Variovorax paradoxus: one gene and its partners. The main gene of each other region encodes a partner of the protein of the gene in region 3 in a complex. Links are inferred from orthologs where the notes say so. Each region holds a gene or a part of one and is shown on either strand. Other genes may lie near its edges. The genes, in order: AACL56_RS09610, holA and dnaN.

Region 1 (9,676 bases), 1.6 Mb from region 3 along the record:
GACCATCGAAATGACAATCCCGCACCTGGGCCTGATCGTTCCACCGGCCGCCGGCGCCGTGCCGGTGGACGGCCCGTTGCTCTACGGCAGGCGCATCCGCTTCAGTGCGCTGGGCCTTGGCCTGGGCGAGATCTCCACGCGGGGCTACCTCGACGTCATCGACTCGGTCGTCGAGAAGGCCGTCGCGCTCAAGGAAGAGGGCGTGAGCGCCATTTCGCTCATGGGCACCTCGCTGAGCTTCTTTCGTGGCGCGGCGTTCAACCGGCAGCTCGAGGTGGAGATGGCGCGCGCCACCGGCTTGCCGTGCAGCACGATGAGCAATGCCATCGTCGGCGCGCTGCGCCACCTGAAGGTACGGCGCGTGGCGGTGGCCACGGCCTACATCGACGAGGTCAACGCGCACCTGCGCAAGTACCTGGAGCAGAGCGACTTCGAGCCGCTGGCGCTCGAGGGCCTGTCGATCTCCGACGTGCAGGCCGTGGGCGAGGTGCCGACGCAGGTGCTGGTCGACCTGTGCGTGAAAGTCTTCGAGGCTCGACCCGGCGCCGACGGCATCCTGATCTCGTGCGGCGGCCTGGTCACGCTCGATGCGGTGCGCGAGGTCGAGGCACGGCTGAAGGTGCCCGTGGTGTCGAGTTCGCCCGCCGGATTCTGGGACCTGGTTCGCACCGCGGGGCTCGATGCGCGTTCGCCCGGCCAGGGCCGGCTCTTCGCCTGAAGCAGGCAGTCAGGCAGTTCAGCCCAGCCAGCGGCCCACGCGCGGCGTGTCGGCCAGCTGCCACACGCGCCGGCACAGCGCCTCGGCCTCGTCGGCCGTCGCGCCTCCGCCGTAGTGCGCGAGCCGCCGCATCTTGTCCTCGATTTCCACGCGGCTCAGGCTGTTGCCCGGGTCGCCCTTGGGCTCGTCCACGCGGCCGTGCAGCGTGCGGCCGTCGACGGTGCGCACGCTGACCTTGCCGATCCAGCGTGCGGGGTAGGCGGCGTCGACCTCCGCGTCGAGTTCCATCGACACCTTCTCGCGGAAGGCCGAAACCTCGGGCGCGAGGAAGTCGCGATCGAACTCGCCGAGGCCTGCGCGGCCGTGCACGGCGATCAGGCCCAGCACCGTGCCCATGGAGAACTTGCCCTGGTGCACGGTGGCCGGAACATCCACGCGGCCCAGCACATCGATGGCGCCCTGGTGCACGTGCGTGGTCACCTGCGACACGTCGGCAGGCCCGAGGCCGTTCTGCGTCATCACCTGCAGCAAAGCATCGGCCGCGGGGTGCGTGTGGCGGCATGAGGCGTGGTACTTGAACGAGGTCTCGGCCAGCGTCCAGCGCGTGCCGAGGCCGTCGGTGAGCCTCGACGGGTCGGCGTCGCTCGACATGCCGACGCCCAGGCCCTGCGCGCCTTCGAGGATCTTCGCGGCGCCCGTGAAGCCGTCCTGCGCGAGGTAGGCCGACATCAGACCGCTGGCTGCCGCGTGGGCGCAATGCAGCTGTTTGGAGTCGGCCGCGTCGCGAAGGAATTCCCACACACCGGCCGACTGCGTGCCTGCGGAGCCGAAGGCATGCAGCATCTGCTGCGGCGAGAGTTCCAGCAGCCGGCCCGCTGCAGCCGCTGCAGCGAGCGTGCCGGCCGTCGCGGTGGTGTGGAAGGTCTTGTAGTGCGAGCGGCCCAGGAACTCGCCGACACGGATCCCGACCTCGTAGCCCGCGACCACCGCCGCCAGCAGCCGCGCACCGCTCGCGCCCACGCTCTGCGCCACGGCCAGTGCCGGTGCGATGACGACCGCAGCCGGGTGGAACACCGACCCGTTGTGCACGTCGTCCTGCTCCACGAAATGCGAAGCCGCCGCGTTGACCAGCGCTGCGAACACCGGCGACGTGGTGCGGCGCGAGGTCAGCATTTCGCTCGGCCCGTCGGCGGGGCCCATCATCTGCGCGAAGCGCTCGATGCTGCGCACCGGCCGCGCCGTGCGCGCCGCCAGCACGGAGCCCAGCCAGTCGAGCATCAGGTCCTCGGTGCGGCGCAGCACGGGGGCGGGGATGTCGCCGAATTTCAGTTCTGCGGCGAAGGTGGCGAGCACCTTGCTTGGATGATTGGCGGTGTCGGATGTCATGAACGATCCTTTCGTGGAATGCCGCGGAACCGGCTTTGCCGGGCCGCAGGCGTTGCCCCCGGCAGGGGGAAGGAGAAGCGACACGAAGTGCGCGCATCCTGGGGGCGAGTCAGAAGGACCGGGGGAGGCCGAGCATGTGCTCGGCCACGTAGCTCAGGATCAGGTTGGTCGAGATCGGCGCCACCTGGTACAGCCGCGTCTCGCGGAACTTGCGCTCGATGTCGTATTCGCAGGCGAAGCCGAAGCCGCCGTGGAACTGCAGGCAGGCGTTGGCCGCCTCCCAGCTCGCCTTGGCCGCGAGGTACTTCGCCATGTTCGCCTGTGCGCCGCAGGGCTGGTGCGCGTCGAACAGGCGGCAGGCCTCGTAGCGCATGAGGTTCGCCGCCTCCACCTCGATGAAGGCCTCGGCGATCGGGAACTGCACGCCCTGGTTCTGCCCGATGGGCCGGCCGAACACCACGCGCTCCCTGGTGTACGCCGTGACCCGGTCGATGAACCAGTAGCCGTCGCCGATGCACTCCGCCGCGATCAGCGTGCGCTCGGCGTTGAGGCCGTCGAGGATGTACCTGAAGCCCTGGCCTTCCTCGCCGATCAGGTTCTCCGCCGGTATCTCCAGGTTCTCGAAGAACAGCTCGTTGGTCTCGTGGTTCACCATGTTCAGGATGGGCTGCACCGTCAGCCCCTTGCCGATGGCCTCGCGCAGGTCGACGATGAAGATCGACATGCCTTCGGACTTCTTCTTCACGTCAGCCAGCGGCGTGGTGCGCGCCAGCAGGATCATCAGCTCCGAATGCTGGATGCGCGAGATCCACACCTTCTGCCCGTTGATGACGTAGCGGTCGCCCTTCTTCACGGCGGTCGTCCTGATCTTCGTGGTGTCGGTGCCGGTGGTGGGCTCGGTCACGCCCATCGATTGCAGGCGCAGTTCGCCCTTGGCGATCTTCGGCAGGTAGGCGCGCTTCTGGGCCTCGCTGCCGTGGCGCAGCAGCGTGCCCATGTTGTACATCTGGCCGTGGCAGGCGCCGGAGTTTCCGCCGCATCGGTTGATCTCTTCCATGATCACCGAGGCTTCGGTCAGGCCCAGGCCCGAGCCGCCGTACGCCTGCGGGATCAGCGCGGCCAGCCAGCCGGCCCTGGTGAGTGCATCGACGAACTCGGCGGGGTAGCCGCGCGCCTCGTCGATCCTGCGGAAGTAGGCATCGGGAAACTGCGCGCACAGGTCGCGCACCGCGTCGCGGATGTCGGGGAAAGTCTTGTCGTTGGCGTTGTTCATGGCGTTGCTGCGCGGTCATGGCGCGGTGGTCATGGAGCGAATCTAGCCCGCGCCCGCGCGAAGCGGCTCTCTGATTGCGGAACCCTCCCTTCGGCAAATGCAAATGCTCGCCCGCGCCGCTCGGATATTTCCTGCATGCGAGCGCGCCGGCGTCCTAAGGCCTGCCGTGGCACCGCGCCGCATCGTGGTCCCTTCTGCAAAGGAAAACACACCATGGCCGACGATCTGAACAAACGCGGGCCGCAGGACGCGACCCGCATCAACGTGAACGAGCTGCACGAGGTGCGCTACTGGACCCAGACGCTGGGCGTGACCGAGCAGCAACTGCGCTCCGCCATTGCGGCCGCAGGCGTGCAGGTGAAGGACGTGCGCACCTACCTGGGCAAGCCCGCTGCCTGACGAACCCTTCTGTCCTCACGGCGCGGCGGGCCGCGCCGCAAGGGCATCGTAGGCACGCTCCTACACCTGCAGCCGGGGCCGGGCACGATACTTGTATTCCTCTGTTGTTTCAGGAAGTACCTCGTGATCGTGCCGACCCACCCGACGCCGCTGGCTGCCGCCCAATGAAGTCATCTCCCAGCGCGCGCAGCTGGATCGCGGCGGGCGTGCGCCACGAACTGCTCACCCGTGCCCTTCCTGCGCTGCGGCACGACATGGCCGCCCCGGTCTCGGTGATCCGCATGGCGCTGCTGATGCTCAAGCGGCAGGTCGGCGCGGCCACCATCGACGGCCCTGCCTGCGAAGAGCGGGTGGCGCTGATCGACAGCCAGGTGTCGGAACTGGTCGAGGCCATCCGCTCGCTGCGCGATTGGGAACTGGCCATTGCCGACGAAGGAATCACGCGCAGCGCGCTGGTGGCGCAATGCGTGGGGCTGATGCGTTCGGCCTTCGACCTGCACGGCGTGGCGCTCGACACCGATGCCGCGCTCGAGCCGCAGGACGACGAGCAGCGCTGGCCCGCGGCGGCCGCGCTGCGCTACCTGTTCCTCGGTGCGCTGGGCTACCTGCACGACGGCGCGGAAGAGGCCGGCGCAATCCGCGTCGAAGCCGACGGGGCCAACGCGCTGCGTCTCACGGCGCTGGCGCGCGAGCCGGGTGCCTCGCAGGCCGTGCTCGACGCGCATCGCGCGCCGCGCGCACTGGCCATCGACGCGGTGGCGCTGCAGAACCTCGCAGAGGACCTCGGCTATGCGGTGGCGCTCGACGGCGACAGCGTGCGCCTCGTGCTGGCCACGCGCACCTGAGCCCTGGGCGTCCTCGACGCCTTCGCCGTCTTCCTGAGTTCGCGCGCCTGCTCCTGGCGGTGCGCCTTGAGGAAGGCCAGCAGCCGGCGCTCGGCGGCGTGCAGCCCGCGCGAGGGCCGGGCGGTGCGGCTTCCGCCGATCTTCTCGAACAGCGCGCCGGTGGCCTCGTCGCCGTCCGACAGCGCGCTGCCCAGTGCCAGCACCGCCGGGTGCACGTACGCCTTCTTGCAGACCGCGGGCGTGTTGCCGAGCTGCTTGGCCACCGCCGCGAGGATGTCCTTGGCGCTGTAGCGTGTGCCGTCGGCGGCGGTGCGCCCGGGCTCGCAGGCCAGGCGCGTGAGCTCCAGCGCCTGCACCGTGCCGTGCCAGGTGCGGAAGTCCTTGGCGGTGAAGCGCTCGCCGCCGGCGGCCTCGGCAAGGTAGTCGTTCACGTCGGTGGACGACACGCTGTGCAGGCCGCCATCCTGGTCGTCGTCCGCGTACTGGAACAGTGCCTGCCCCGGCAGCTGCTGGCACTGGCGCACCACCTTGGCGACGCGCGGGTCTTCCAGCTTCGCCTCGTGCATCACGCCGCTCTTGCCGCGAAAGCGCAGCCGCAGCGCGGTGCCCTGGACCGCCGCGTGCCGGTTGCGCAATGTGGTGAGGCCGTAGGAGCCGTTGCTGCTCGCGTACTCCTCGTTGCCCACGCGCATCAGCGTGGTGTCCAGCAGCCGCACCAGCGCCGCGAGCACCTGGCTGCGGCCCGGCACCTTGCGCGCCTTGTCGGGCTGCAGGTCGCGCGCGACGCGGGCGCGGATGCGCGGCAGCGCGAGGGCGAAGGCCTCGAGGCGCTCGAACTTGTTCTCGTCCTTCAGGCTGCGCCAGTCGGCGTGGTAGCGGTACTGCTTGCGCCCGCGTGCGTCGAAGCCGGTGGCCTGCAGATGGCCATTGGGCAGCGGGCAGATCCATACCTGCGTGTAGGCCGGCGGAATGGCCAGCATGCGGATGCGAGAGATCTCGTCCACGTCGCGCAGCCAGCGGCCCTTGGCGTCGCGGTAGCGGAAGCGTTCGCCGTGCTTCAGGCGGCGGATGCCCGGCATGTCGGGATTGACGTAGACCAGCCCGTTGGCGATGGGGGTGGGCTTCGAGGGCGGCCTGGCGGATGATGCGTGTGCGGTGGAAGCCGGCATGGCGTGGGTGGCGTGGGTGGCGTACTGGGGGTTGCGTTGGCGTTACAACGCGCTTTTGCCAGCGCCGACAATCGCGGGTTGTAGGACGCCGCAAGCGTCGCCGGTGCGCCGGGCGCGCTTGTTGCTCGGCCGTGTGTCTTTTCCTTTCCGATCGAACTCCACGATGACTGCCTCCAGACTTTCCCTTCCCGCGGCCCGCTGGCTCGCGGTGCCCGCCGCCGCGCTGCTCTTCACCGCGTGCGCGTCCACCACCTCCACCGCTCCTGCACCCGCCGCATCGGCCCCCGCCGCGCCGGTGAAGGTCAAGGTGTTCGTGGCCGCCATGTTCGAGATCGGCCAGAACACCGGCGACCGCGCCGGCGAGTTCCAGCACTGGTACGAGCGTTACTGGAAGGGCGCCAGGCCCATCGCGGTGCCGGGCGCACTGCAGCCCGTGTACTGCAACGCCGACGGCGTGTGCGGCGCGGTGCTCGGCATGGGCAAGGTCAACTCGTCGTCGTCGATGCAGGCGATCCTGCTGAACCCGCAGTTCGACTTCTCGCAGAGCTACTACGTCATCTCCGGCGTGGCCGGCACGCCGCCTTCGCGAGGCACCATCGGCGAGGTGAACTGGGCCACCTGGCTGGTCGACTACGACCTGGGCCACCGCTGGGCTCCCGAGGAGAACAAGGCCGGCGAGCCGACCTTCATGCCGCGCAAGGGCTACGAGGAGTACCGCCGCTTCAAACTCAACCCCGACCTCGTGAGCTGGGCCATGAGGCTGTCGGCCGACACGCCGCTGAAGGACGCCGACTCCGCGCGCAAGTACCGCCTGCGCTACCCCGACGCCGCGGCGCGGCGCGCCCCCTTCGTCGGCACCGGCACGCACATGACCGGCGACACCTTCTTCCACGGGCCCGGCATGTCGAAGCAGGCGCAGTACATCGCCAAGCTCTACGATGCCGACGACTACGTGATCACCGAGATGGAGGCGGCGGCCATCACCCTCGTCATCAAGCGCACGCATGGCACCGACCGCGTGATGAGCCTGCGCGGCGCGGTCAACTTCGACCAGGGCAGCCCCAGGGAAACCACGCTGCAGCACCTCGACCCGGCACCGGGCGAGACGGCCGGCGGCTTCGCCGAGACGGTGGAGAACATCGAGCGGGTCGGCTCGCGCGTGGTGGACCACATCGTCGCCAACTGGCCGAAGTGGTCGGCGGGCGTGCCCAAGTCCTGAGCCCCGCTCAGGGGTGGCCTGGCGCCAGGTGCCAGGTCACCGTGAAGTCGAACGGTGTCCAGCGGCTCATGGGCACGCCGGCCAGGCGCAGGCCGCGGCCGCTCCAGGTGTTGCAGGTCTCGAACAGGTTGTAGCCGCCGTTCGCCTCGTAGAAGGCATCCTGGCTGTCGTAGTGCGCACCGGCGATGGCGGTGGCGCGGCCCTGCGGCAGCGAGGCGCGCACGTAGTCCACAAGCCGGGCGTATTGCGCCTCAGACAGCGGCAACCGGTAGGCGCCGCGCGCCAGCTGGGCGCGCCGCAGGTAGCTCACGTGCACCAGCGCGCGGTTGCCGCCCGACAGCGCACCGAACGCGCGTGCGGCGGTCAGGTCGCCCCAGGTCGGGGTGTTCAGGTAGAACTCGCGGTCGCCCCAGCCGATGGCGACGAACTCGGCATCGGGCGGCGGGGCGCGGAAGTCGCTCAGCGGGAACACCTGCAGCCAGTCGACCGTGGCCGAGCGGATGGGGAACACGTAGTCGGTGTGCACGCCGTTGCTCAGCACCCAGGCCTGCACCTCGGCCACCTTGTCTGGCGCGTGCCCGGGTTCGGCGTTGGCCGGCCACATCACCAGCGCGAAGGCCGTGGCGACGTAGAGCCCGACCAGTGCGACCAGCCCCAGCAGTGCGAACGCAAGGCGCAGGAGCCAGCGTTTCAGCATGCGCATCAGAACAGCGAAGCGGTGGTCGCCACCGGCTCCGGCGCGGCGCGCGGCGAACCCACGGGCGCGAGCGCCTCGGGGCTGCCCGCCTTCGCCAGTGCGCCCACCCGCACGCCCAGCAGCCGCAGCGGCCGCTCGAGCGGCACGCGCTTCAGGCACTGGCCGCCGGTCTGCCGGATGGTCTTCGCGTCGGCGGTGAAGCGGTCGATCGTCTGGTCGCGCGTGGCGATCCTGAAGTCGTCGTAGCGCAGCTTGATGCCGATGGTCTTGCCCACGTAGCCCTTGCGCTGCAGGTCCTCGGCGACCTTCTCGCACAGCTGCGTGAAGATCGCGCCCAGCTCGGCGCGGTCGCGCACCGCGTGCAGGTCGCGGTCGAAGGTGGTCTCGCGGCTCATCGACACCGGCTCGCTCTCGGTCACGACCGGCCGGTTGTCGCGGCCCCAGGACACCTCGTGCATCCACGCGCCGGTGGCCTTGCCGAAGTTGGCAACGAGCCAGTCGCGGTCGCGCGCCGCCAGCTGGCCCACGGTCTCGATGCCGAAGCGCTTGAGCTTCTCGTCGGCCTTGGGGCCGATGCCGTTCACCTTGCGGCAGGGCAGCGGCCAGATGCGCGTCTCGAGGTCGTCTTCGTACACCACCGAGATGCCGTTGGGCTTCTCGAACTCGCTGGCCATCTTGGCGATGAGCTTGTTGGGCGCCACGCCGATCGAGCAGGTCAGGCCGGTTGCGTCGAAGATGGCCTTCTGCAGCAGCCGCGCCAGCGACCGCCCGCCGTCGCGCTGGCCGCCGGGCACGTCGGTGAAATCGATGTAGACCTCGTCCACGCCGCGGTCTTCCATGAGCGGCGCCACCTCCAGGATCACCTGCTTGAAGGCCCGCGAATAGCGCCGGTATTCGTCGAAGTCCACCGGCAGGATGATCGCCTGCGGGCAAAGCTTCGCGGCCTTCATGAGGCCCATGGCCGAGCCCACGCCGAACTGGCGCGCCGGGTAGGTGGCGGTGGTGATCACGCCGCGGCCGGCGTAGTCCTTCAGGCGCGGAAACGCGTCGACCGGGATGTCGGCCAGCGTGCCGCCTTCCGGCAGGTCGCGGATCGCCTCGTCCACGCGCCGCCGGCCGCCGCCGATCACCACCGGCAGGCCCTTGAGCTGCGGATAGCGCAGCAGCTCGACCGAGCCGTAGAAGGCGTCCATGTCGAGGTGCGCGATGCGCCGGATCGGCGGTGTCGGGGAAGGCGGCTTCGGGGAACTCACGGCCACAATTGTCTCCCGGGTGGGCCGCCTTCGCCTGCCCGGGGGCCTTCGTTCAGCGCGTCTCGACGGTCCTGAGCAGCGGCGAGTCGAACATCGCGACCGGCGAGATCACCGGCTCGTCCATGGGCACCCTGTCGCCGTAGCGCTCGCGCATCTTGGCGCGCACGGCCGGATCGCCCAGGTTGAATTCGCGGATCTTCTGCAGCTCGCCGATGCGCACGCCCAGCGCGCGCTGGTAGAGCTTCCACACCAGCTCGGAACAGTAGATGCGCCGGTCCGACCACTCGAAGGTCAGGTCGTAGGGGCGTCCTTCGAAGTCCGAGGTGCCCGCGCGCAGCCTGGCCACCGCGCCGGGTGTCAGCAGCGTGTCGGCATTGCGCAGCCGCTTCGCCACGTAGTGCCCGCCGTTGCCGCGTGCGGCCCATTGCGCCAGCGGCGTGTAGCGCACCGTCTGCACCGCCTCGAACACGTAGGGCTTGCCGTCGCGCAGCAGCACGATGCCCATGTGGCTGTACCGCGAGCCCGTGGCGCGCTGCACCGCGAGGCTCTGGGCCGAGCGCGAGGTATGGAAGACGATGTCGCCGTCCTTCAGTGCCGGAGCCGCATGTGCGGCGGGGACGAGGAGGGCGGCAGACAGTGCCGCCGCGAGGGCGAGGGCGAGTGCGAAGGCCGGACGGGGCGTGAAGATCATGTGGCGGGCATTGTGCTGCACGCCTC
Region 2 (9,744 bases), 550 kb from region 3 along the record:
TCGCCTTCGTTGTCGGCGCGCAGCACCAGCACCACGTACTTGATGGAGACGATGACGGTGAGCGTCCAGAAGAACATCGACAGGATGCCGTAGACGTTCTCGACGGTGAAAGGCACATGGCCGTGGCCGAACACTTCCTTGACGGCGTACAGCACGCTGGTGCCGATGTCGCCATAGACGACGCCGATGGCGCCGACGATCAGGCCGGCTGAGAGAGATTTGGGGGCTGACACGAAGTCGATGGGAAAAGGACAGGCTGCTGGTATCGGCGCGTCAGACACGCCGGGGTGCGATGGATGCGAACTTTAGTACACCAGCGTGCGCTCGCATCACCCCTCCCGCCCTTTTGTTTCCGTTGATGTGGGGCCGCTATTTTGCCGCCGCCCGCCGTCGCCGCAAGACGGCCCCCGGAATCATTCGTAGATTTCGGCGTCCGGATCGGTCGCTTCCATTTCGTAGCTGGCGGCCACCATCGCGAGCCGGCCGACCACGCCATACATGTAGAAGCGGTTGGGCGCACTGGCGCCAGGCTTGGCGCCCGGCTGAGGCAAGTGCGCACTTTCAGAGAACGCGAGCGGCACGTAGCTCGCACCCGGCAGCTTCAGGTTCTCGTCGGCCGCGCGCTCTGCGTGCACCCGGTAGAAGCCGCCGACCACGTAGCGGTCCATCATGTAGACGACCGGTTCGGCCATGCCGTTGTGAACGCGTTCGTTGGTGAGCACGCCTTCCTGCACGATGAGCTCGGTGGGCTCGCGCAGCTCGCGCGGTTCGCGTGACTGGCTGGCCTTGGTGGCCGGCACGGCGGGCGCGGGCGCGGTGCCGCGTGGCTTGCCGATCAGCGACTCGACATCCTTGGCGTCGCGCACCGTCACCACGCCGGGGCTGCCGCTGCCGCTGTGGCCGCCCTTGACCACCACGAATGGCTTCTCGTTGATGCCGTATTCCTTGTACTTGCGGCGCACCTTGGTGAGCACCGCGTCCACGTGGCTGGTCAGCACGTCGATGCCGCGGCCGCCGGCCACGTCGACGCCTTCGGCGCGCGCATAGATCGGGTTGATGAGCCACGGGTCGATGCCCAGCAACTTGCCGAAGCGCTTGGAAAGCTCCTCGTAGCTGTGCAGGTGGTTGCTCTTGCGGCGCACCGACCACCCCGCGTGCAGGGGCGGCAGCAGATACTGTTCGTGAAGATCCTCGAGGATGCCGGGCGTTCCTGCGGAAAGCTCGTTGTTGAGGAGAATCGTGCAGGGATCGAAATTCTTCAGGCCCAAACGGCGCTTGGTGCGCACCACCGGCTCCAGCGTGACGGTGTCACCGTTCGGCAACTCGATCTTCTTGGGTGTCTTGATCGCCGGATCGATCGACCCGATGCGCACATTGAGCCCCGCCATGTGGAAGATGCGCACCAGTTGCGCGACGTTGGCGAGATAAAAGGTGTTCTTCGAGTGGTTTTCCGGAATGACGAGCAGATTGCGCGCCTCCGGACAGATCTTCTCAATGGCAGCCTGCGCGGCCTGCACGGCCAGCGGGAGCATTTCCTTGGTGAGGTTGTTCCAGCCACCGGGAAAAAGGTTGGTGTCGACCGGAGCGAGCTTGAAACCTGCATTGCGGATGTCCACGGCGCTGTAGAAAGGCGGCGTGTGCTCCATCCATTCGAGCCGGAACCAGCGTTCGATGGCAGGCATCGAGTCGAGCACCCGCTGCTCCAGTTCGTTGATCGGGCCGGTCAGGGCGGTGACGAGATGCGGAACCATGCGGCGGCCTTGTTGGTTTTGTGCTTAAAGGTGGAGCGGAATTGTAGGATTTGGGGATGGCCGCCCCAATGACAAGACCGTGCAGGGCCTGCGCGGCAGACTTGGTTCGACCGGTCCGCCTTGCACGGCAATGCCTCAGCTGCGGACTTCGCCCTGCCCGAGCACGACGTACTTGAGCGAGGTCAGTCCTTCGATGCCCACCGGTCCGCGGGCGTGGAACTTGTCGGTGCTGATGCCGATTTCGGCGCCCAGCCCGAACTCGAAGCCATCCGCGAAGCGCGTGCTCGCATTGACCATCACGCTGGCCGAATCGACCTCGCGCAGGAAACGCTGCGCATGCACGTGGTCGCGCGTGACGATCGCGTCGGTGTGGTGGCTCGAATAGCGGTTGATGTGCGCGATGGCCTCGTCCACGCCGGCCACCACCTTGATGCTGATGACCGCCGCGAGGTATTCCTCGGACCAGTCGGACTCGACGGCATCGACCACCTTGGCCTGCGGGCTCGCGGCACCCTCAGCGCGCAGGATGGCGGCGGCGGCCGGGTCGCAGCGCATCTCCACGCCCTTGGCCGCGAAGATGGCCGCGATCTCAGGCAGGAAATCGTCGGCCACCGCGGCCGACACGAGCAGGCCTTCCGCGGCGTTGCACGGGCTGTACTTCTGCGTCTTGGCGTTGTCGACGATGCGCAGCGCCATGGCGAACTCGGCCGTGTCGTCCACGTAGACGTGGCAATTGCCGTCCAGGTGCTTGATGACGGGCACCTTGGCGTCGCGGCTGATGCGCTCGATCAAGCCCTTGCCGCCGCGCGGAATGATCACATCGACGAATTCGGGCATGGCGATGAGCTGGCCGACGGCTTCGCGGTCGGTGGTCTGCACCAGTTGCACCGCGTCGACCGGCAGGCCGGCCTCGGCCAGTGCCTCGGACACCAGCAGCGCCAGCGCCTTGTTCGATTCGATGGCTTCCGAACCGCCGCGCAGGATGGCGGCGTTGCCGCTCTTGATGGCCAGGCTAGCGGCCTCGATGGTCACGTTGGGCCGGCTCTCGTAGATCATCCCGAACACGCCGATCGGCACGCGCATCTGGCCCACGCGGATGCCGCTGGGCTGCTGCTTCATGCCGATGATCTCGCCGATCACGTCGGCCATGCCGGCCAGTTGCTCGCAACCGAGGGCAACGGTCTCGATGACCTTGGGCGTGAGCTTGAGGCGATCGACCATCGGCGCCGACAGGCCCGCGGCCGTGGCGCGCTCCAGGTCTTTTTGGTTGGCGACCGCCAGCACAGGGCCGGCTTCGCGAAGACGCTTGGCAAGCGCCTTCAATGCTATGTTTTTGGTAGCTGCATCCGCTCGGGCCATGAGGAATGCAGCTGCTTTGGCTTGCAGACCGAGGGTCTGCATGTGCTCGCTGACGTTGAACGCGTTCATGCCCGGCATTTTCCTGCATTTGGATGACCCGCAGGCTTCGCGCATTTCGTGTCGCCTCTCCAACTCCTTCCAGAGGGCAACACCCACGGCCCGGCGAAGCCGGTTCGCGGGGGTTCCAGCCTCAGGCCCTGCGCGGCGGCGGGGCCGCGCTGCTGCACGCGCGGCACAGCATCAGTGCAAGCCGCTGCAAGGCCTGCCAGCCGCTGGCGGGCCAGTCGGGTTGCTTGAGGCCCTTCACGATGCCATCCACGAGGTGCGCCGCACGCAGCAGTCGCGCCAGCATGCGGTCGTCGAGCCGCGGCAGCACGCGCTCGAAGGCACGTTCGCGCGGCCCCCAGATGCGGTTCTCGCGCAATGCCATCGGCAGCGGGCGGCCGGAGGCCATGGCGTCCTTCACGCGCTTGAGCGCACGGATGTCTTCGGCGATCGTGTAGTGCACCAGCACCTCGGCCTCGCCTTCGGCCTGCAGGCCATCGAGCATCCGCGCCACGCGCTGCGGGTTGCCCGCCAGCACGGCCTCCGACAGCTTGAACACGTCGTAGCGCGCCACGTTGTTGACCGCGCCCTCGACCTGCTCCCAGCTCAGCTCGCCCGCCGGGTGCAGCAGCGCGAGCTTCTGGATTTCCTGGTGCGCGGCCAGCAGGTTGCCCTCCACGCGATCGGCGAAGAACTGCAGCGTGCGCTGGCCTTCGTCGCCGGGCATCACGCGCTGGCCCTGGTGGCCCAGGCGCTGCGCGATCCATTGGGGCAGCGCGCTGCGCTCGATCGGGTCGACCTGGATGCTCGCGCCGTTGTTCTCCAGCGCCGAGAACCATGCGCCGGTTCGCGTGGCCTTGTCCAGCCTCGGCAGCATCACCAGCGTGAGCGTGCTGTCGTTGCCGGGGGCCGATTCGGCCAGCTGCTGCAATGCCGCGCTGCCGTCCTTGCCGGGCTTGCCCGACGGAATGCGTATCTCGACGATCTGCTTGTCGGCGAACAGCGAGAGCGAGCCGCCCGCGGCGAGCACCGCGCTCCAGTCGAAATGCGCGCCGGCCACGGTGTACGAGCTGCGCTCGGTGTAGCCCTGCGCGCGCGCCGCGGCGCGGATGGCGTCGGCCGCTTCCTGCGCGAGCAGCGGCTCGTCGCCATGGATCGTGTAGAGCGGCTTGAGGCCCTTCTGCAGGTGGGCCCCGAGTTGGGCACTGGCAAGTTGCATGGAGATCGGGTTGCCGGAGCGCGGGCTCAGAGTTCCTTGACCGCGGCCAGGCGGCGCATCAACTGCTGCGCGATATCCGATTGCATGTCGCGGAACAGCAGGTCGGCTTCGCCTTCCTTGGCCAGGGCGTTGGTTTCGTTGAAGCTCAGGTCGCGCGTCTGCGAGACCTCGGTGGCGGGCAGCAGGTCCTTGCCGCCCGGTGTATGCAGGCGGAATCGGACACGCAGCTGAAGCTGGACTTCGCGCACCAGGCCTGCCGAATTGGTAGAAATCACAAAGCGGGTTCGATCCTCGCCCAGGATTTCCAGCACCACATCGGCCTTGGCGGCGTCTTCCGCCGACAACACAGTCACCGTTCCGGTGGCCCGCAGTTCGCGCCGTATCTGGTTGATCATCGCCGACTTGAGCAGCGCGTCGCTGCCCGACACCGACAGCGTCTTGAACGCGAAGACTGGCGCCTTGCGCAGCTCGAAGCCGCAGCCGGCCAGGCCGAGCGACGCGCCCGCCGCCGTCAGACCGAGGAGAAAGCCGCGGCGCGGCAGCGAGGCATTGCGAGTGTTCATGCTTGAGCCGTTCAAATGACCACGTTGACCAGGCGGCCGGGAACCACGATCACGCGCTTGGGTTGCGCGCCTTCGGCAAAAGTGACGAAGTCGTCGCAGGCCAGCGCGAGCTTCTCGATCTCGTCCTTCGATGCGCCGGCCGGCACGCTGAGCTTGCCGCGCAGCTTGCCGTTGACCTGCAGCATCAGCTCGATCTCGTCCTGCACCAGCGCGCCCACGTCGACCGTGGGCCAGGCCGCGTCGAGCAGGCCGCCCAGGTCCTCGTCGTAGCCGAGCTCGCTCCAGAGCTGCTGCGCGATGTGCGGCGTGGCCGGGTAGAGGCAGCGCAGCAGGATGCCGAAGCCCTCTCGCACCGCCGCGGCGTCGCCGGAGCCGCCATCGGGCTTGAAGCCTTCCAGCGCGTTGAGCAGCTTCATAGCGCCCGACACCACCGTGTTGTATTGCATGCGCTGGTAGTCGTAGTCGACCTGGCGCAGCACCGTGTGCACCTCGCGGCGCAGCGCCTGGGCGCCCTTGCCGAAAGCCTGTCCGGCGATGGCCGTGCGCGCGGACTCGGCCTGCGCCACGCCGAAGTTCCACACCCGGCGCAGGAAGCGGTAGCTGCCTTCCACGGCCGCGTCGTTCCACTCGAGCGTGGCTTCGGGCGGCGCGGTGAACATGGTGTACAGGCGCGCGGTGTCGGCGCCGTACTTCTCGATCAGGTCCTGCGGGTCGACGCCATTGCGCTCGCTCTTGCCCATCTTGCCCACGCCGCCGTATTCGACACGGGTGCCGTCGGCGGTGGTGCCTCCCACGATGCGGCCCTGCGCGTCGAGCACCGTCGTCACCTCGGTGGGCGGGAAGTAGTCCTTGCCGCCCTTCTCGTTGCGCTTGTAGAAGATGTGGTTGAGCACCATGCCCTGCGTCAGCAGCTTGCTGAAGGGCTCGTCGGCCTTCACCAGGCCCAGGTCGCGCATCACCTTGGTCCAGAAGCGGGCGTACAGCAGGTGAAGAATCGCGTGCTCGATGCCGCCGATGTACTGGTCCATCGGCATCCAGTAGTCGGCGCCGCCGGCCACCATGGCCTCGTCGTTCTTCGGGTCGCAATAGCGCATGAAGTACCACGACGAATCGACGAAGGTGTCCATCGTGTCGGTCTCGCGCCGCGCGGCCTTGCCGCACACCGGGCAGGTCACGCCGGCGTGGAAGCCCTCGTGCTTGTTCAGCGGGTTGCCCGAGCCGTCCGGCACGCAGTCGGTGGGCAGCACCACCGGCAGGTCCTTCTCGGGCACGGGCACCGCGCCGTGCTCCTCGCAATGGATGATCGGGATCGGCGTGCCCCAGTAGCGCTGGCGGCTCACGCCCCAGTCGCGCAGGCGCCAGGTGGTCTGCAGCTCGCCCAGGCCCTTCTGGCCCAACGCATGCGCCACGGCGGCCACGGCCTCCTTGTAGGTCATGCCGCTGAAGTTGTCCGAGTTGATGGTCACGCCGCGCTGCTTGTCGCCGTACCAGTCCTGCCACTTGTGATAGTCGAAGTGCGGCTCGTCGTCGACCAGCACCACCTGCACGATCTCGATGCCGTACTTGTTGGCGAAGGCGAAGTCGCGCTCGTCGTGCGCGGGCACGCCCATCACGGCGCCGTCGCCGTAGCCGATCAGCACGTAGTTGCCGACCCACACCGGCACCTGTTCCTCGGTGATCGGGTGCGTCACCGTGAGGCCGGTAGGCACGCCCTTCTTTTCCTGGGTGGCGAGCTCGGCCTCGGTGGTGCCGCCGCTCTTGCATTCCTCGATGAAGGCCGCGACCTTCGGGTCCAGCGTGGCGGCGTGCGCGGCCAGCGGATGCTCGGGCGCCACGGCGCAGAAGGTCACGCCCATGATGGTGTCGGCGCGCGTGGTGAACACGTACATGCGGCCGTCCTGGATGAGCTTGCCGCCCGCATCCTTGATGTCATGCGTGAAGGCGAAGCGCACGCCCTCGCTCTTGCCGATCCAGTTCTCCTGCATCAGCTTGACGCGCTCGGGCCAGCCCGGCAGCTTGTGCTGGGTGTGCTCGAGCAGCTCTTCGGCGTAGTCGCTGATCTTCAGGTAATAGCCCGGGATCTCGCGGCGCTCGACCGTGGCGCCGGTGCGCCAGCCCTTGCCGTCGATCACCTGCTCGTTGGCCAGCACGGTCTGGTCGACCGGGTCCCAGTTCACGACCTGGGTCTTGCGGTAGGCGATGCCCTTCTCGAGCATCTTCAGGAACAGCCACTGGTTCCACTTGTAGTAGCTCGGGTCGCAGGTAGCGATCTCGCGGCTCCAGTCGATCGCCAGGCCCATGGCTTGGAGCTGGCCCTTCATGTAGGCGATGTTCTCGTAGGTCCACTTGGCCGGCGGCACGCCGTTCTTGAGCGCCGCGTTCTCGGCCGGCAGGCCAAAGGCGTCCCAGCCCATGGGCATCAGCACGTTGTAGCCGCTCATGCGCAGGTAGCGCGTGAGCATGTCGTTGATCGTGTAGTTGCGCACGTGGCCCATGTGCAGCTTGCCGCTGGGGTACGGCAGCATCGAGCAGGCGTAGTACTTCTTGCGGCTCGCGTCCTCGGTGACGCGGTAGGCATCGGCGGCGCTCCATTGCGCCTGGGCAGCGGACTCGACGTCGCTGGGTTTGTAGCTGGGATTCATGGCGGTTCGGCAAGAGCCCGGCGCGGAGTGGCCGGGAACGCGGGATTATCGCGCCGGACTAGACTTGCCCCCAGGATGCGCGTACTTCGTGTCGCTTCTCCTTCCCCACAGGGGGCAACACCCGCGGCCCGGCGGAGCCGGTTCCGCGGTGTTTCGCGAAGAATGCATGCCTGCCCGTTCAACGCCGCGGACGAAAACACACCATGAAACTGCGCCTGAAACACCTCGCACTGGCCTTCGCGGCGGCAGCCGGCCTCGCCGCCCTGCCGCTGCGGGCCCAGCAGAACGACAAGCCCCTGCGCATCGTCGTGCCCTTCGCCACCGGCGGCGCGCAGGACGTGATCGCCCGCTACCTGGGCGCCAAGCTGACCGACCGGCTGGGCCAGCCGGTCATCATCGACAACAAGGCCGGCGCCGGCGGCATCGTGGCCGCCGAGTCGGTGGCCAAGGCGACCGACGGGGCCACGGTGCTTCTGGCCACTGGCGGTGCGGTCACCATCGCTCCGCACCTTCAGGCCAGGCTGCCCTACGACCCGGCGCACGACCTGGTGCCCGTGGCCTTGGTGGCCGACACGCCCATGACGCTCTCGGTGCGCACCGAAAGCCCCTACAAGACCGTGGCCGACGTGCTGCGCGACGCCAAGGCGCGGCCCGGACAGGTGACCTACGCCTCGACCGGCAACGGCACCGTCTCGCACCTGACCGGCGCCCTGCTGGCCCAGGCCGGCGGCGTGGAACTGCTGCACGTGCCCTACCGGGGTGCCGCCCCAGCCATGACCGACCTGCTGGGCGGACAGGTGGCCACCATCGTGACCAGCGTGGCGTCCATCGAACCCATGGTCGCCAGCGGCAAGGCGCGCGTGCTCGGCACCTTCTCGCACGCGACCCTGCCCAGCATGGGCTCGGCCCCGACCATCGGCGAGGCGACGAAGCTGCCGGGCATGGAAGTGCCGGTCTGGGTGGGCGTGATGGCGCCGGCGAAGATGCCGGCTGCCAGCATCGACAAGCTGTCGGCCGCGCTGGTCGAGGTCTGCAACCTGCCGGAAACGAAGCAGCGCTTCGCCCAGCTGGGCGCGGTCAACACCTGCGGTGGCGCGGCGGCGCTGGGCAAGGTCGTGACGGAGGACAGCCAGCGCTGGGCCAAGGTCATCAAGCAGGGCGGAATCAAGGTTGACTGACCTGGCACTCCCCCAGGCTTCGCGCACTTCGTGTCGCTTCGCCTACCCCCTCGCCGGGGGCAACACCGGTGGCCCGGCAGAGCCGGTTCCACGGTGTTCCTGGACGGAAGCGCGATCTTGACTGCCGCGATACGACTCCGTCGCGTCGGCATCGCCGGCACCGGTGCCGTCGCGCTGGCCAGCGCCGCATGGCTGCGCCACGCGGGCCACGGCGTCACGCTCTGGTCGCCGGGCGGCCGGGGCGCCGAGGCCCTGCGCACGCAGCCGCTGGAAGCCGGCGGCGTGCTGCCGTGCACCGTGACGGTCGAGGTCGCCGACGACGCGGCCGCGCTCTGCGCCGCCTCCGACGTGCTGCTGCTCGCCCTGCCGGTCAACGGCCACCGGCGCGTGATGGATTCGCTGCTGCCCTTCCTGCGCGACGGACAGGCGGTGATCGTCAGTTCGATGGCGTCGCTGTCCTCGCTCTATCTGCACGAGGCCGCCCGCCGCACCGGCAGGCAGGTCACGGTCGCCAGCTTCGGCACGACCGTGCTGACCGCGCGGCGCGAATCCGCCACGCAGGTCAAGGTGATGACGCGACGCAAGGCGGTCGGCGTTTCCGCCCTGCCCGCTTCGAGCGCCCACGAGGCCGTGGCGCTGTGCACCGACCTCTTCGGCGAGGGTTTCTCGGTGCAGGGCAGCGCGCTCGCGAGCGCGCTCGCCAATGTCAATCCGCAGTCTCACGGCCCGCTGGCGGTGTTCAACTGGACGCGCATCGAGCGCGCGGAGAACTGGCCGCAGTACCACTGCATGACGCCCGGCGTGTCGCGCGCCATCGAGGCGCTCGACACGGAGCGCCGCGCCGTGGCGGCCGCGTTCGGCATCGAAGTCGGGCCGATCGAGGCGCACTTCGCGCGCTCCTTCGGTACCGCGTCGGAAAAGCTCGCCGACATCGCCGCCGAACTGCACGCCAAGCGCGGTGGCCCGCCCGGCCCCACGCAGGTCGAC
Region 3 (9,666 bases):
CGCGCCGCGAAGTGCGCCGCCGCCTCGGCCGGCGCCAGGCCCACCTGGCGCGAGAACAGCTTCTCGCGGAAGTGGTAGGTGGCCGTGTACGCGGCCAGCACCTCGGCGCGGCCGACCTCGCCGCGCGCATGCCGCACGGCCAGCCGGTCGAGCACGCGGATCGCCGAGCCGGGCAGCACTTCGTCGGCGGCGAAGCGGCGCTCCATCTTCAGCAGTTCGGCCACCGCGCCCGCTTCGATGCGGCACTCGTGCTGCTGCTCGAGTTCGGCGCGGCGCCAGTTGACGATGCGGATGGCGGTGGCGCGCGGCGGCGCCTCCACGCGGATCACGCGGAACAGGTCGGCGAAGCGGCGGTCGCGCTGCTGCACCTTCTGCCAGGCCTCGGGCGTGGCCTCGCCGATCATGGTGAAGGCGCGCTTCTCGAGCAGCGGGCGCAGCACGTCGGCCAGCGTGAGCGTGTTCTGCGAGCTCTTGCCGATCGCCATCAGCGCGACCAGGTTGTCGCAGTAGAGATGGTCGGGCCGCGCGATGCGGAAATCGTCGCGCAGGCGGAACTGAAGGTACTGCAGCAGCACGGCCATGCGGCGCTGCCACTGGCCGATGATGCTCATGCCCGAGATCACGCGCATCGGGTCGAGGTGCCAGATCTTCTGCATCCGCTGGCGGTCGCGGCCGGTCTCGATGTCGATCTGGCGGCGCAGCGCGCCGTGCACCAGCGCCGTCTTGCCGGCGCCGCGCGGGCCGACCAGCACGATCGCGCCGGCACCCCCCTCCGCACCACCGGCGCCTTCGCCGCGGTAGATGGCGCGCCGCAGTTCCTCGACCGCGTCGTCGCGCAGGATCGCCCGTGCGAGCGCGTCGGGGTACAGGTCGTTCAGGTCGACGGCGGCGCGCGCCATTTCGCTCGGGCCGTCGCCGATGCCGTCGTCGCGCATCGCGCTGCGCCGGTCGTGGCCGCTCTCGAACGGAAAGTGCCCTTGCGCGATACGCATCGACAGCTCGAGCTCGCCGAGCTCGTCGTTCGGGGAGGCCAGGTAGCGCTGCGGGTCGAAGGCATCGCCCAGTTCCTTGCGCTGCTCGCGGAACCACGCCTGGATGGCGGCCACCAGCCGCTCGGTGCGCTGCGACTTGTCGAGGTGCGGTTCGCCCAGGTCGGCCACCAGCGCGTCGAGCTGCGGCAGGCAGGCGTAGCGCCGGCCGGCCACGCTGAAGTGCGCGGCGGCGAACGCGCCCTCGACCCAGCGCCGGCCGCTGTCGAAGCCCAGCGGCACGAGTTCGAAGCGCAGCTCCGGCGAAAAGCTCAGCCACAGGCGCTCGTCGAGCGTGTCGCGAGAACTGCGCGTGCCCTGGAAATGGCGCACCACCGCCTGGCGCAGCTTGTTCAGCGCCAGCTCGTAGCGCACGGCCGTCGCCTCGATCTCCGGCAGGAACAGGCAGCGCAGGCGGAAGCCCGCCTCCTTGCGGTGCGTGACGAAGACCGGAACGCGCAGGCTGCCCTGGCCGCTCACTGGTCCTCCTCCCCGAGCAGCATGCGGTCCATGAGCGCGTTGAAGTGGTTGTCGAGCACGCGCTTCCATGCGGGTGCGTCGGGAAATTCCGAATGCCAGTCGGCCTGCGGCGCGCCCAGCAGTCCCTGCTTCAGCACCCGGTGCACGGGACGGCTGTCGAAGAAATGCTGGCGATGCACGTTGGTGGGCGTGGCGAAGGCCGCGAGCGTCTTGTTGAGCACGGAAACCCAGGCGTCGGACTTGCGGTCGCCTTCCCAGATGCGCCACATGCCGCTTTCGCCGCGGAAGTAGTCGAACACCGCCGGGCCCCTGAGTTCGATCTCGAAACCGACGACCAGGCTCTTGCGGCCCGAGGCCTGCGGCCACGGAAACTTGAGGTACTGGCTGGGCGGTGCTTCTTCTTCCCTCGCGTCGTGCTTTGCGTCCTGCTTCGCGTCTTCTCGACGGTCGTCCGGCTTGCCCTCGCGTTTCCGCTCGGCCGCCGCCTGCTGCAACTCGGCCGCGCGCGCGGAGGGCTTCTGGGGCTCGTCGCCCAGCCGCACCACCTGCGAGCGCACCTCGAAGCCGGCGAGTGCGGCGGCCTCGGTCCACGCGGCATGCAGCGTGGCGGCCAGCGCCGGCGAGGCGTAGAGACCGACCGTGCAGACGCTGCTGTCCGGCCGCACCGCGTGGAAGGCGCGCTGCTTGAAGCCGGTGAAGCGCGTGCGCCACGCGGCCAGGTCGGGCGGCGCGTCGGCTTCGCCGACCAGCGCCAGCAGCGCCTGGCCTTCCAGCTCGATGATCTCCGCGAACAGGCCCTGCGCCTGCTGTTGCACGGCAGCGAGCTCGCGCGCGCGGGCGGCGTGCTCGGTGCCGTCCCAGTGCGGCAGGTGCGGTGCGCGGCGGCGCCGGTTCTCGTGGCGTCGGCGTTCGTGGTCGAGGCGGAACAGCTGGTTCACCAGGGTCACGTAGAGCGGTCCTTCGGTCACGCGCTGCCAGTGGCGGCGGGCCTCGGCCAGTGCGTCGGCGGCGAGCAGCGGCGTGTTGTCGACGGGACGCTGCAGCAGCTCGGTGCGCACCTCGAATGCGCGCGCGCCGCCCGGGCCGGGACAGACCTTCACCGACAGCGGCGTCACGTAGGCATGCGGCGACAGCGCATGCGCCAGCGGCAGCAGCAGTTCGCGGCGCAGCACGCGCTGCACGTCGCGCGCCCCGTAGCGCGCATCGCCGGGCAGCGTGGCCAGGTGCGCGGACACGCCGGCGTCGAGCGCGAGTTCGGCGTTGCGCTCGAGCAGGCCTTCGCGCTGGCGCATCAACGCCATCTCGCGCTCGAAGATCGGCGCACGCTCGGCGGCCGACAGCGCGGCGAACGGCACGATGTGGTCGATGCGGTTGAAGAGTTCGGGGCGGAAGGCCTGCTGCACCGCCTGCTCGAAATGGCTGCGCGGATCGCCGCGCTGCGCGCCCAGGCCCATCGGCGTGCGCTGCATCACCTCGGCGCCGAGGTTCGAGGTCATCACCACGAAGCTGCCGCAGAAGTTGGCTGTGAGCCCGTCGCCGCCGGTCAGCCGGCCTTCGCCGAGCACCTGCAGCAGCAGGTCGAAGAAGCTCGGGTGCGCCTTCTCGAGCTCGTCGAACAGCACCACCGAAAACGGCTGGCGCCGCACCGCGCCGACCAGCACGCCTTCGTCGCCGCCCAGGTCGCCGAGCAGGCGCAGCACCGCCACCGGGTCGGCGTACTCGCTCATGTCGATGCGGATCATGCGGCGCGCGTCGCCGAACATGAACTCGGCCAGGGCCTTGGCCGTCTCGGTCTTGCCCACGCCCGTGGGCCCGATCAGCAGCATCGACGCGATCGGCTTGCCGCTGCGCGCCAGGCCGGCCTTGGTGGCGACCAGCAGGTTGGTCACCACCGAGAGCGCATCGGGCTGGCCGAACAGGCGGCGCCGGAAGAAACCGTCGACCTCCTCGAGCGACAGCGGCAGCCGCGCGTCGAGCATGCGGCGCGGCATGCCGGTCTCGGCGCAGAAGGCGGCCAGCGCTTCGTCGCGGCCGATGTCGGCGCCCTGCCCTCCGCGGTCACCGCGATGGCCTCGCGCGTGCAGGATCAGTTCCTCGAAGAAGCGGATGCCCTTGCCCGGAAAGCCCGAGTAGGGCGAGAAACGGCGCTGCAGCGCGATCAGTTCGGACACCGCCTCGGGCGACACCGCCACGCGGTGCGCGGCGGCCAGCGCGGCCACCGCGGCGAGCATCGTGCGCTCCTGCTCCGCCTCGGGCAGTTCGGGCAGGCGAACCACCTGGAAGAGTGCCGAGAAGCCGGGACTGCGCAGGTCGATCAGCGAGAGCTCGGCGGGCGTGGCCTCGGCCAGCAGCATCAGCTGCCCGCGCGCCAGCGGCTCGCGCAGCGCGTCGCCGAGGCTGATGCTGTTGCCCTCGTACTGGCCCACCTCGAACAGCTCCGACAGGTGGCCCACGTAGAGCGCGACGTTGCGTTCGGCCAGCTCGCGGCACAGCCCGCTCAGCGCGTGCTGCCAGCTGCCGTCGCGCGTGAGGCCCTGGATGAGCCGCGCCGCGCTGGTTTCCCACGGTGTGCCACCGGCGCGGTCGCGGCGCTCGCGCGCGTACTGGTGCACCAGCGCCGTCTTGCCGCTGCCTTCGGCGCCGACGACCAGCACGCTGCGCGCGAAACGCCCTTCCGCCGCGCGCGCCATGGCCTTCAGCGGCTCGTCCAACTCGACGGCCGTGCGCGCGCTCGCGCTCATCTCGTTGGCCACCGCGGGCAGCAGCGGTTCGGCGCGTTCGTTCTTCAGCCGGCGCAAGGTCTCGGCGCTGTGGAACACCACGTCGAGCGGCAGCTGCGTCAGCTCGACCTGCTCGAACCATTGCGCGGCCACCTGCCGCCGCACGTCGGCCTGCCGCCCGGTGCGCCGGTGCTCGAGCACGACCGCCTCGATCACCGCCTCGCGCAGTCGCTCCGGCTCGGCGAGCGTGACGATGCCCAGCGCCGGAACGCAACCGATGCAGGGTGTGTTGGCCGGGCCGCTGGAAAGAAACGCGACATGGCGGACGCGGCGCGGCGGATGCAGCAACGGGTTGCTGCCGCCGGGAATGTCGATGTCGATCTCGTGCCGCTCGAAGACCGGCGGGTCGTTGATCTGCACCGCCTCGAGATAGCGCCCCTTGTCGACCAGGTGCGACTGCACCGCCTGCGCCATGCGCCGCGCCATCGCCTGCGCGCTGCTGCCGAGCCATGCCATCGCGGGGAAGGCCAGCGGCGTGACGACGGTCTCGCCGGACACGGTGGTCAGTTCGAAGAAGGCGAAGCTGGAGGGAATGGGAGAGGTCCTGTGCGCAGACGAAATTGGCGCAGATTCTGCCTCACGGCCTTGACGGTCCGAAGGCGCGGTGGCGCTTTGGACGCACAAGGCAAAACGCCCGGCGGGGCCGGGCGTTTCGAATGAATGCGAAGGTTCGCGGAAGCGGACCGAGCGGCCGGCGGACGGACTACACGTCGATGTTCGCCGCGCGCAGCGCGTTCTGCTCGATGAACTCGCGGCGCGGCTCCACCTCGTCGCCCATCAGCATCGTGAACACGCGGTCGGCTTCGATCGCGTCGTCGATCTGCACGCGCAGCAGGCGCCGCACGTTCGGGTCCATGGTGGTTTCCCACAGCTGTTCGGGGTTCATCTCGCCCAGGCCCTTGTAGCGCTGGCGCGAGGTGGCGCGTTCGGCTTCGCCGATCAGCCACTTCATGGCCTGGCGGAAGTCGTCGACCTTCTCTTCCTTGGCGCGTTCGCCCTCGCCGCGCTTGACCAGCGCGCCTTCGGTGCTCAGCAGCCCGCGGAAGGTGTTGGCGGCTTCGGCCAGGGCCGCGTAGTCGGCGCCGTGCACGAAGTCCTGCGTGAGCACGCTGCTCTTGATGTTGCCGTGATGGCGGCGGCTGATGCGCAGCAGCGGCTTGTCGGTGCGGGCGTCGAACTCGCTGCTCACCTCGGCGGGCACGCCGGTCGTGTTGAGCTCGCGCAGCTTGGCCTGCAGCGCCACGGCCGATGCCTCGGCGGCCGGGGTGGTGTCGAGGTCGAGCGCCACGCCGTCGGCGATGGCGCGCAGCGCCTCGGCGTCCATGAAGTTGCGCAGGCGCGCGATGACGGCCTCGGCCACCTGGTGCTTGCGCGCCAGCTCGGCCAGGGTGTCGCCGGCGAGCGTGGTCGAGCCGGCGCCGCCGGTCTCGATGCGTGCATCCTTCAGCGCCACCTTGAGCAGGAAGGCGTCGAGCGCGGGACCGTCCTTCAGGTATTGCTCTTCCTTGCCGACCTTCACCTTGTACAGCGGCGGCTGCGCGATGTAGATGTGGCCGCGCTCGACCAGCTCGGGCATCTGGCGGTAGAAGAACGTGAGCAGCAGCGTGCGGATGTGGGCGCCGTCGACGTCGGCGTCGGTCATGATGATGATGCGGTGGTAGCGCAGCTTGGCGACGTTGAAGTCGTCCGCGCCGCCGCCCGCCGTGCTCGCGCCGGCGCGGCCGATGCCGGTGCCCAGGGCGGTGATCATGGTCAGGATTTCGTTGCTGGTCAGCAGCTTCTCGTAGCGCGCCTTCTCGACGTTCAGGATCTTGCCGCGCAGCGGCAGGATGGCCTGGAACTTCCGGTCGCGGCCCTGCTTGGCGGAGCCGCCGGCGGAGTCGCCCTCCACCAGGTAGACCTCGCACAGTGCCGGGTCCTTCTCCTGGCAGTCGGCGAGCTTGCCGGGCAGGCCCATGCCGTCGAGCACGCCCTTGCGGCGCGTCATCTCGCGGGCCTTGCGGGCCGCTTCGCGGGCGCGGGCCGCCTCGATGATCTTGCCGCAGATGATCTTGGCGTCGTTCGGGCGCTCCTGCAGGTAGTCGGTCAGCAGGCGGCCGACGATGTCTTCCACCGGCGCTCGCACTTCGCTGGAGACCAGCTTGTCCTTGGTCTGGCTCGAGAACTTGGGCTCCGGCACCTTCACGCTCAGCACGCAGCACAGGCCTTCGCGCATGTCGTCGCCCGAGACCTCGACCTTGGCCTTCTTGGCCAGTTCGTTCTCTTCGATGTACTTGTTGATGACGCGCGTCATCGCGGCGCGCAGCCCGGTGAGGTGGGTGCCGCCGTCACGCTGCGGGATGTTGTTGGTGAAGCACAGCACCTGCTCGTTGTAGCCGCTGTTCCACTGCATCGCCACTTCGACGCCGATGTGCGTTCCCGGAATGCCGCCGTAGGTGTCGGCCGGGCGTTCGCCTTCGGCGTAGAACGAGTTCGGGTGCAGGACGGTCTTGCCCTTGTTGATGAACTCCACGAAGCCGCGCACGCCGCCGGCACCGGAGAAGTCGTCTTCCTTGCCGGTGCGCTCGTCCTTCAGGCGGATGCGCACGCCGTTGTTCAGGAAGCTCAGTTCGCGCAGGCGCTTGCTGAGGATCTCGTAGTGGAAGTCCGAGTTCTCCTTGAAGATCTCGGTGTCCGGCAGGAAGTGCACCTCGGTGCCGCGCTTGTCGGTGTCGCCGATGATCTTCATGGGCGACACCTCGACGCCCTGCACCGTCTCGAGCAGGCGGTCCTGGACGAAGCCGCGGCTGAACTGCAGTTCGTGGATCTTGCCTTCGCGGCGAACCACCAGGCGCAACATGACGCTCAGCGCGTTCACGCAGGACACGCCCACGCCGTGCAGGCCGCCCGACACCTTGTAGCTGTTCTGGTTGAACTTGCCGCCGGCGTGCAGTTCGGTCAGCGCGATTTCCGCGGCCGAGCGCTTGGGCTCGTGCTTGTCGTCCATCTTCACGCCGGTGGGAATGCCGCGGCCGTTGTCGGTGACGCTGATGGAGTTGTCGGTGTGGATGGTCACCACGATGTCGTCGCAGTGGCCCGCGAGCGCCTCGTCGATGGAGTTGTCCACGACCTCGAACACCAGGTGATGCAGGCCCGTGCCGTCGGAGGTGTCGCCGATGTACATCCCCGGGCGCTTGCGCACGGCTTCAAGCCCTTCGAGGATCGTGATCGAGCCTTCGCCGTAGCTGGTGTCGGCGGCGGCGATGACCTCGGGCGGCACGACCTGGACCTCCGGGGTGTAGACCGGCTCGGTGTGCGGGACTTCAGGCTTGTTTTCTTCAGCACTCATTCGGATATTCCTCTGTCTCTCACGCCGTCGGCGTGATTTTTCGGGCTCTCAAGAACTCGTTTCACCGCCTCTTGAAAGCGCAAACCCGCGGAGGGCCGCGGGTCGTGTGCGCAAGGCGCTGTGTTGTCTGACTCGTCAGATCCGCATCGGCATGACGACGTACTTGAAGGATGCGTTCTCGGGAATGGTCAGCAGCGCCGAGCTGTTGGAGTCGGCCAGGTCGAGCTTGACCATGTCTTGGTCCATGTTCGAGAGCGCGTCGATCAGGTAGGTCACGTTGAAGCCGATCTCGATGGAGTCGCCACCGTAGTCGATGTCGAGTTCGTCCTGGGCTTCTTCCTGCTCGGCGTTGTTCGACGCGATGCGCAGCGTCCCCGGTTCGATGTTCAGTCGCACGCCCTTGAACTTCTCGCTGGTCAGGATGGCGGTGCGCTGCAGGCTGGCCAGCAGCGGCGCGCGGCCCAGCGTGACCGTGTTCTTGTGGTTCTTCGGAATGACGCGGTTGTAGTCGGGGAACTTGCCCTCGACCAGCTTGGTGACGAACTCCATGCCGCCGAAGCTGAACTTGGCCTGGTTGTTCGCGAACTGCATCTCGATGGCGCCTTCGGCGTCGGACAGCAGGCGCTGCATCTCGAGCACGGTCTTGCGCGGCAGGATGACTTCCTGGCGCGGCACTTCGACGTCGAGCGTGGCCGACGAGAACGCCAGGCGGTGGCCGTCGGTGGCCACCAGGCTCAGCTGCTTGCCTTCGGCCACGAACAGGATGCCGTTGAGGTAGTAGCGGATGTCGTGCACGGCCATCGCGAACGAGACCTGCGAGAGCAGGTCCTTCAGCGTCTTCTGCGGCACGCTGAACACCGGCCCGAAGTTGGCGGCTTCCTGCACCAGCGGGAAGTCTTCGGCGGGCAGCGACTGCAGCGTGAAGCGGCTCTTGCCGCCCTTGAGCACCAGCTTGCTGGCGCTCGACTCGAGGCTCACGGTCTGGTCGGCCGGCATGGTGCGCAGGATGTCGATGAGCTTGCGCGCGCCGATGGTGGTGGTGAAGTTGCCTTCGTCGCCGCCGAGTTCGGCGGTGGTGCGGATCTGGATCTCGAGGTCGCTGGTGGTCAGCTGCAGCTGGCCGCCGGTCTTGCGAATCAGCACGTTCGCCAGGATAGGCAAGGTGTGACGCCGCTCCACGATGCCCGCCACCGACTGCAGCGCGGCGAGGACTTTGTCTTGGTTTGCCTTCAAAACGATCATGTCTTCTTCCTCTTCTCTATCTCTTTGAATCAGCTTGTAAGGGCGCCATTCTCCGCTGTCGCGACGGCCACCCTCGACGACATCCGGCTTCTTCTTCAGCCCTTGAGCGTTTGTTCGAGCACGTGGAGCTGCTGGTTGAGTTCGGTGAGCTGCTGGCGCTCGCCCGAAATCTTGCGCACCGCGTGCAGTACCGTCGTGTGGTCGCGTCCGCCGAACAGCTCGCCGATTTCCGGCAGGCTCTTCTGCGTGAGTTCCTTGGCCAGGTACATCGCGATCTGCCGCGGCCGCGCGATGCTGGCCGGGCGCTTCTTGCTGTACATGTCGGCGACCTTGATCTTGTAGTAGTCGGCCACCGTCTTCTGGATATTCTCGACCGAGATCTGGCGGTTCTGGATCGACAGCAGGTCGCGCAGCGCCTCGCGCGCCAGGGCGATCGAGATCTCCTTCTGGTTGAAGCGCGAGTACGCCAGGATCTTGCGCAGCGCGCCTTCGAGCTCGCGCACGTTGGAGCGTACGTTCTTCGCAACGAAGAAGGCCACTTCCTCGGGCATCTCGGCCGATTCGGCGCGCGCCTTGTTGATCAGGATGGCCACGCGCATCTCGAGCTCGGGCGGCTCGATGGCGACCGTGAGGCCGGAGTCGAAGCGCGACACCAGGCGCTCGTGGATGTCCGCCAGGCCCTTCGGGTAGGTGTCGCTGGTCATCACGATGTGCGACTTCTTGGCCAGCAGGGCCTCGAACGCGTTGAAGAATTCTTCCTGCGTCCGGTCCTTGTTGGCAAAGAACTGCACATCGTCGATCAGCAACA

The links.
Region 1: the proteins of dnaN (region 3) and AACL56_RS09610 are in contact, whole or in part, in a solved structure (PDB 1OK7), measured with the Escherichia coli proteins. The link is inferred for Variovorax paradoxus from one-to-one orthologs.
Region 2: the proteins of dnaN (region 3) and holA are in contact, whole or in part, in a cryo-EM structure (PDB 8GIZ), measured with the Escherichia coli proteins. The link is inferred for Variovorax paradoxus from one-to-one orthologs.

Annotation. Positions count from the first base shown.
Region 1 is NZ_LR743507.1:2,140,782-2,150,457, forward strand. Bases 6,806-9,676 are described here. They hold AACL56_RS09610 (Y-family DNA polymerase), read right to left. Parts: upstream 8,900-9,676; coding sequence 7,712-8,899; downstream 6,806-7,711. Other genes in these bases: AACL56_RS09600 (purine-nucleoside phosphorylase), read left to right, coding at 6,806-7,009; AACL56_RS09605 (TIGR02117 family protein), read right to left, coding at 7,017-7,712; AACL56_RS09615 (YiiX family permuted papain-like enzyme), read right to left, coding at 9,012-9,650. In the rest of the region: AACL56_RS09570 (arylmalonate decarboxylase), read left to right, coding at 11-718; AACL56_RS09575 (MmgE/PrpD family protein), read right to left, coding at 737-2,104; AACL56_RS09580 (acyl-CoA dehydrogenase family protein), read right to left, coding at 2,214-3,377; AACL56_RS09585 (DUF3606 domain-containing protein), read left to right, coding at 3,591-3,776; AACL56_RS09590 (hypothetical protein), read left to right, coding at 3,941-4,621; AACL56_RS09595 (DNA topoisomerase IB), read right to left, coding at 4,564-5,790; more of AACL56_RS09600, read left to right, coding at 5,954-6,805. UniProt on the Escherichia coli protein: Poorly processive, error-prone DNA polymerase involved in translesion repair and untargeted mutagenesis. Copies undamaged DNA at stalled replication forks, which arise in vivo from mismatched or misaligned primer ends.
Region 2 is NZ_LR743507.1:1,084,521-1,094,264, reverse strand. What follows is about bases 2,338-5,276. They hold holA (DNA polymerase III subunit delta), read right to left. Parts: upstream 4,375-5,276; coding sequence 3,301-4,374; downstream 2,338-3,300. Other genes in these bases: leuS (leucine--tRNA ligase), read right to left, coding at 4,949-5,276; lptE (LPS assembly lipoprotein LptE), read right to left, coding at 4,401-4,937; AACL56_RS05060 (glutamate-5-semialdehyde dehydrogenase), read right to left, coding at 2,338-3,179. Outside these bases: AACL56_RS05070 (potassium transporter Kup), read right to left, coding at 1-233; gshA (glutamate--cysteine ligase), read right to left, coding at 414-1,751; more of AACL56_RS05060, read right to left, coding at 1,887-2,337; more of leuS, read right to left, coding at 5,277-7,579; AACL56_RS05040 (Bug family tripartite tricarboxylate transporter substrate binding protein), read left to right, coding at 7,783-8,757; AACL56_RS05035 (NAD/NADP octopine/nopaline dehydrogenase family protein), read left to right, coding at 8,875-9,744. UniProt on the Escherichia coli protein: Part of the beta sliding clamp loading complex, which hydrolyzes ATP to load the beta clamp onto primed DNA to form the DNA replication pre-initiation complex.
Region 3 is NZ_LR743507.1:534,506-544,171, reverse strand. The notes cover bases 6,806-9,666. They hold dnaN (DNA polymerase III subunit beta), read right to left. Parts: upstream 8,859-9,666; coding sequence 7,752-8,858; downstream 6,806-7,751. Other genes in these bases: dnaA (chromosomal replication initiator protein DnaA), read right to left, coding at 8,954-9,666; gyrB (DNA topoisomerase (ATP-hydrolyzing) subunit B), read right to left, coding at 6,806-7,616. Also shown: AACL56_RS02580 (AAA family ATPase), read right to left, coding at 1-1,508; AACL56_RS02575 (AAA family ATPase), read right to left, coding at 1,505-4,786; more of gyrB, read right to left, coding at 4,992-6,805. UniProt on the Escherichia coli protein: Confers DNA tethering and processivity to DNA polymerases and other proteins. Acts as a clamp, forming a ring around DNA (a reaction catalyzed by the clamp-loading complex) which diffuses in an ATP-independent manner freely and bidirectionally along dsDNA.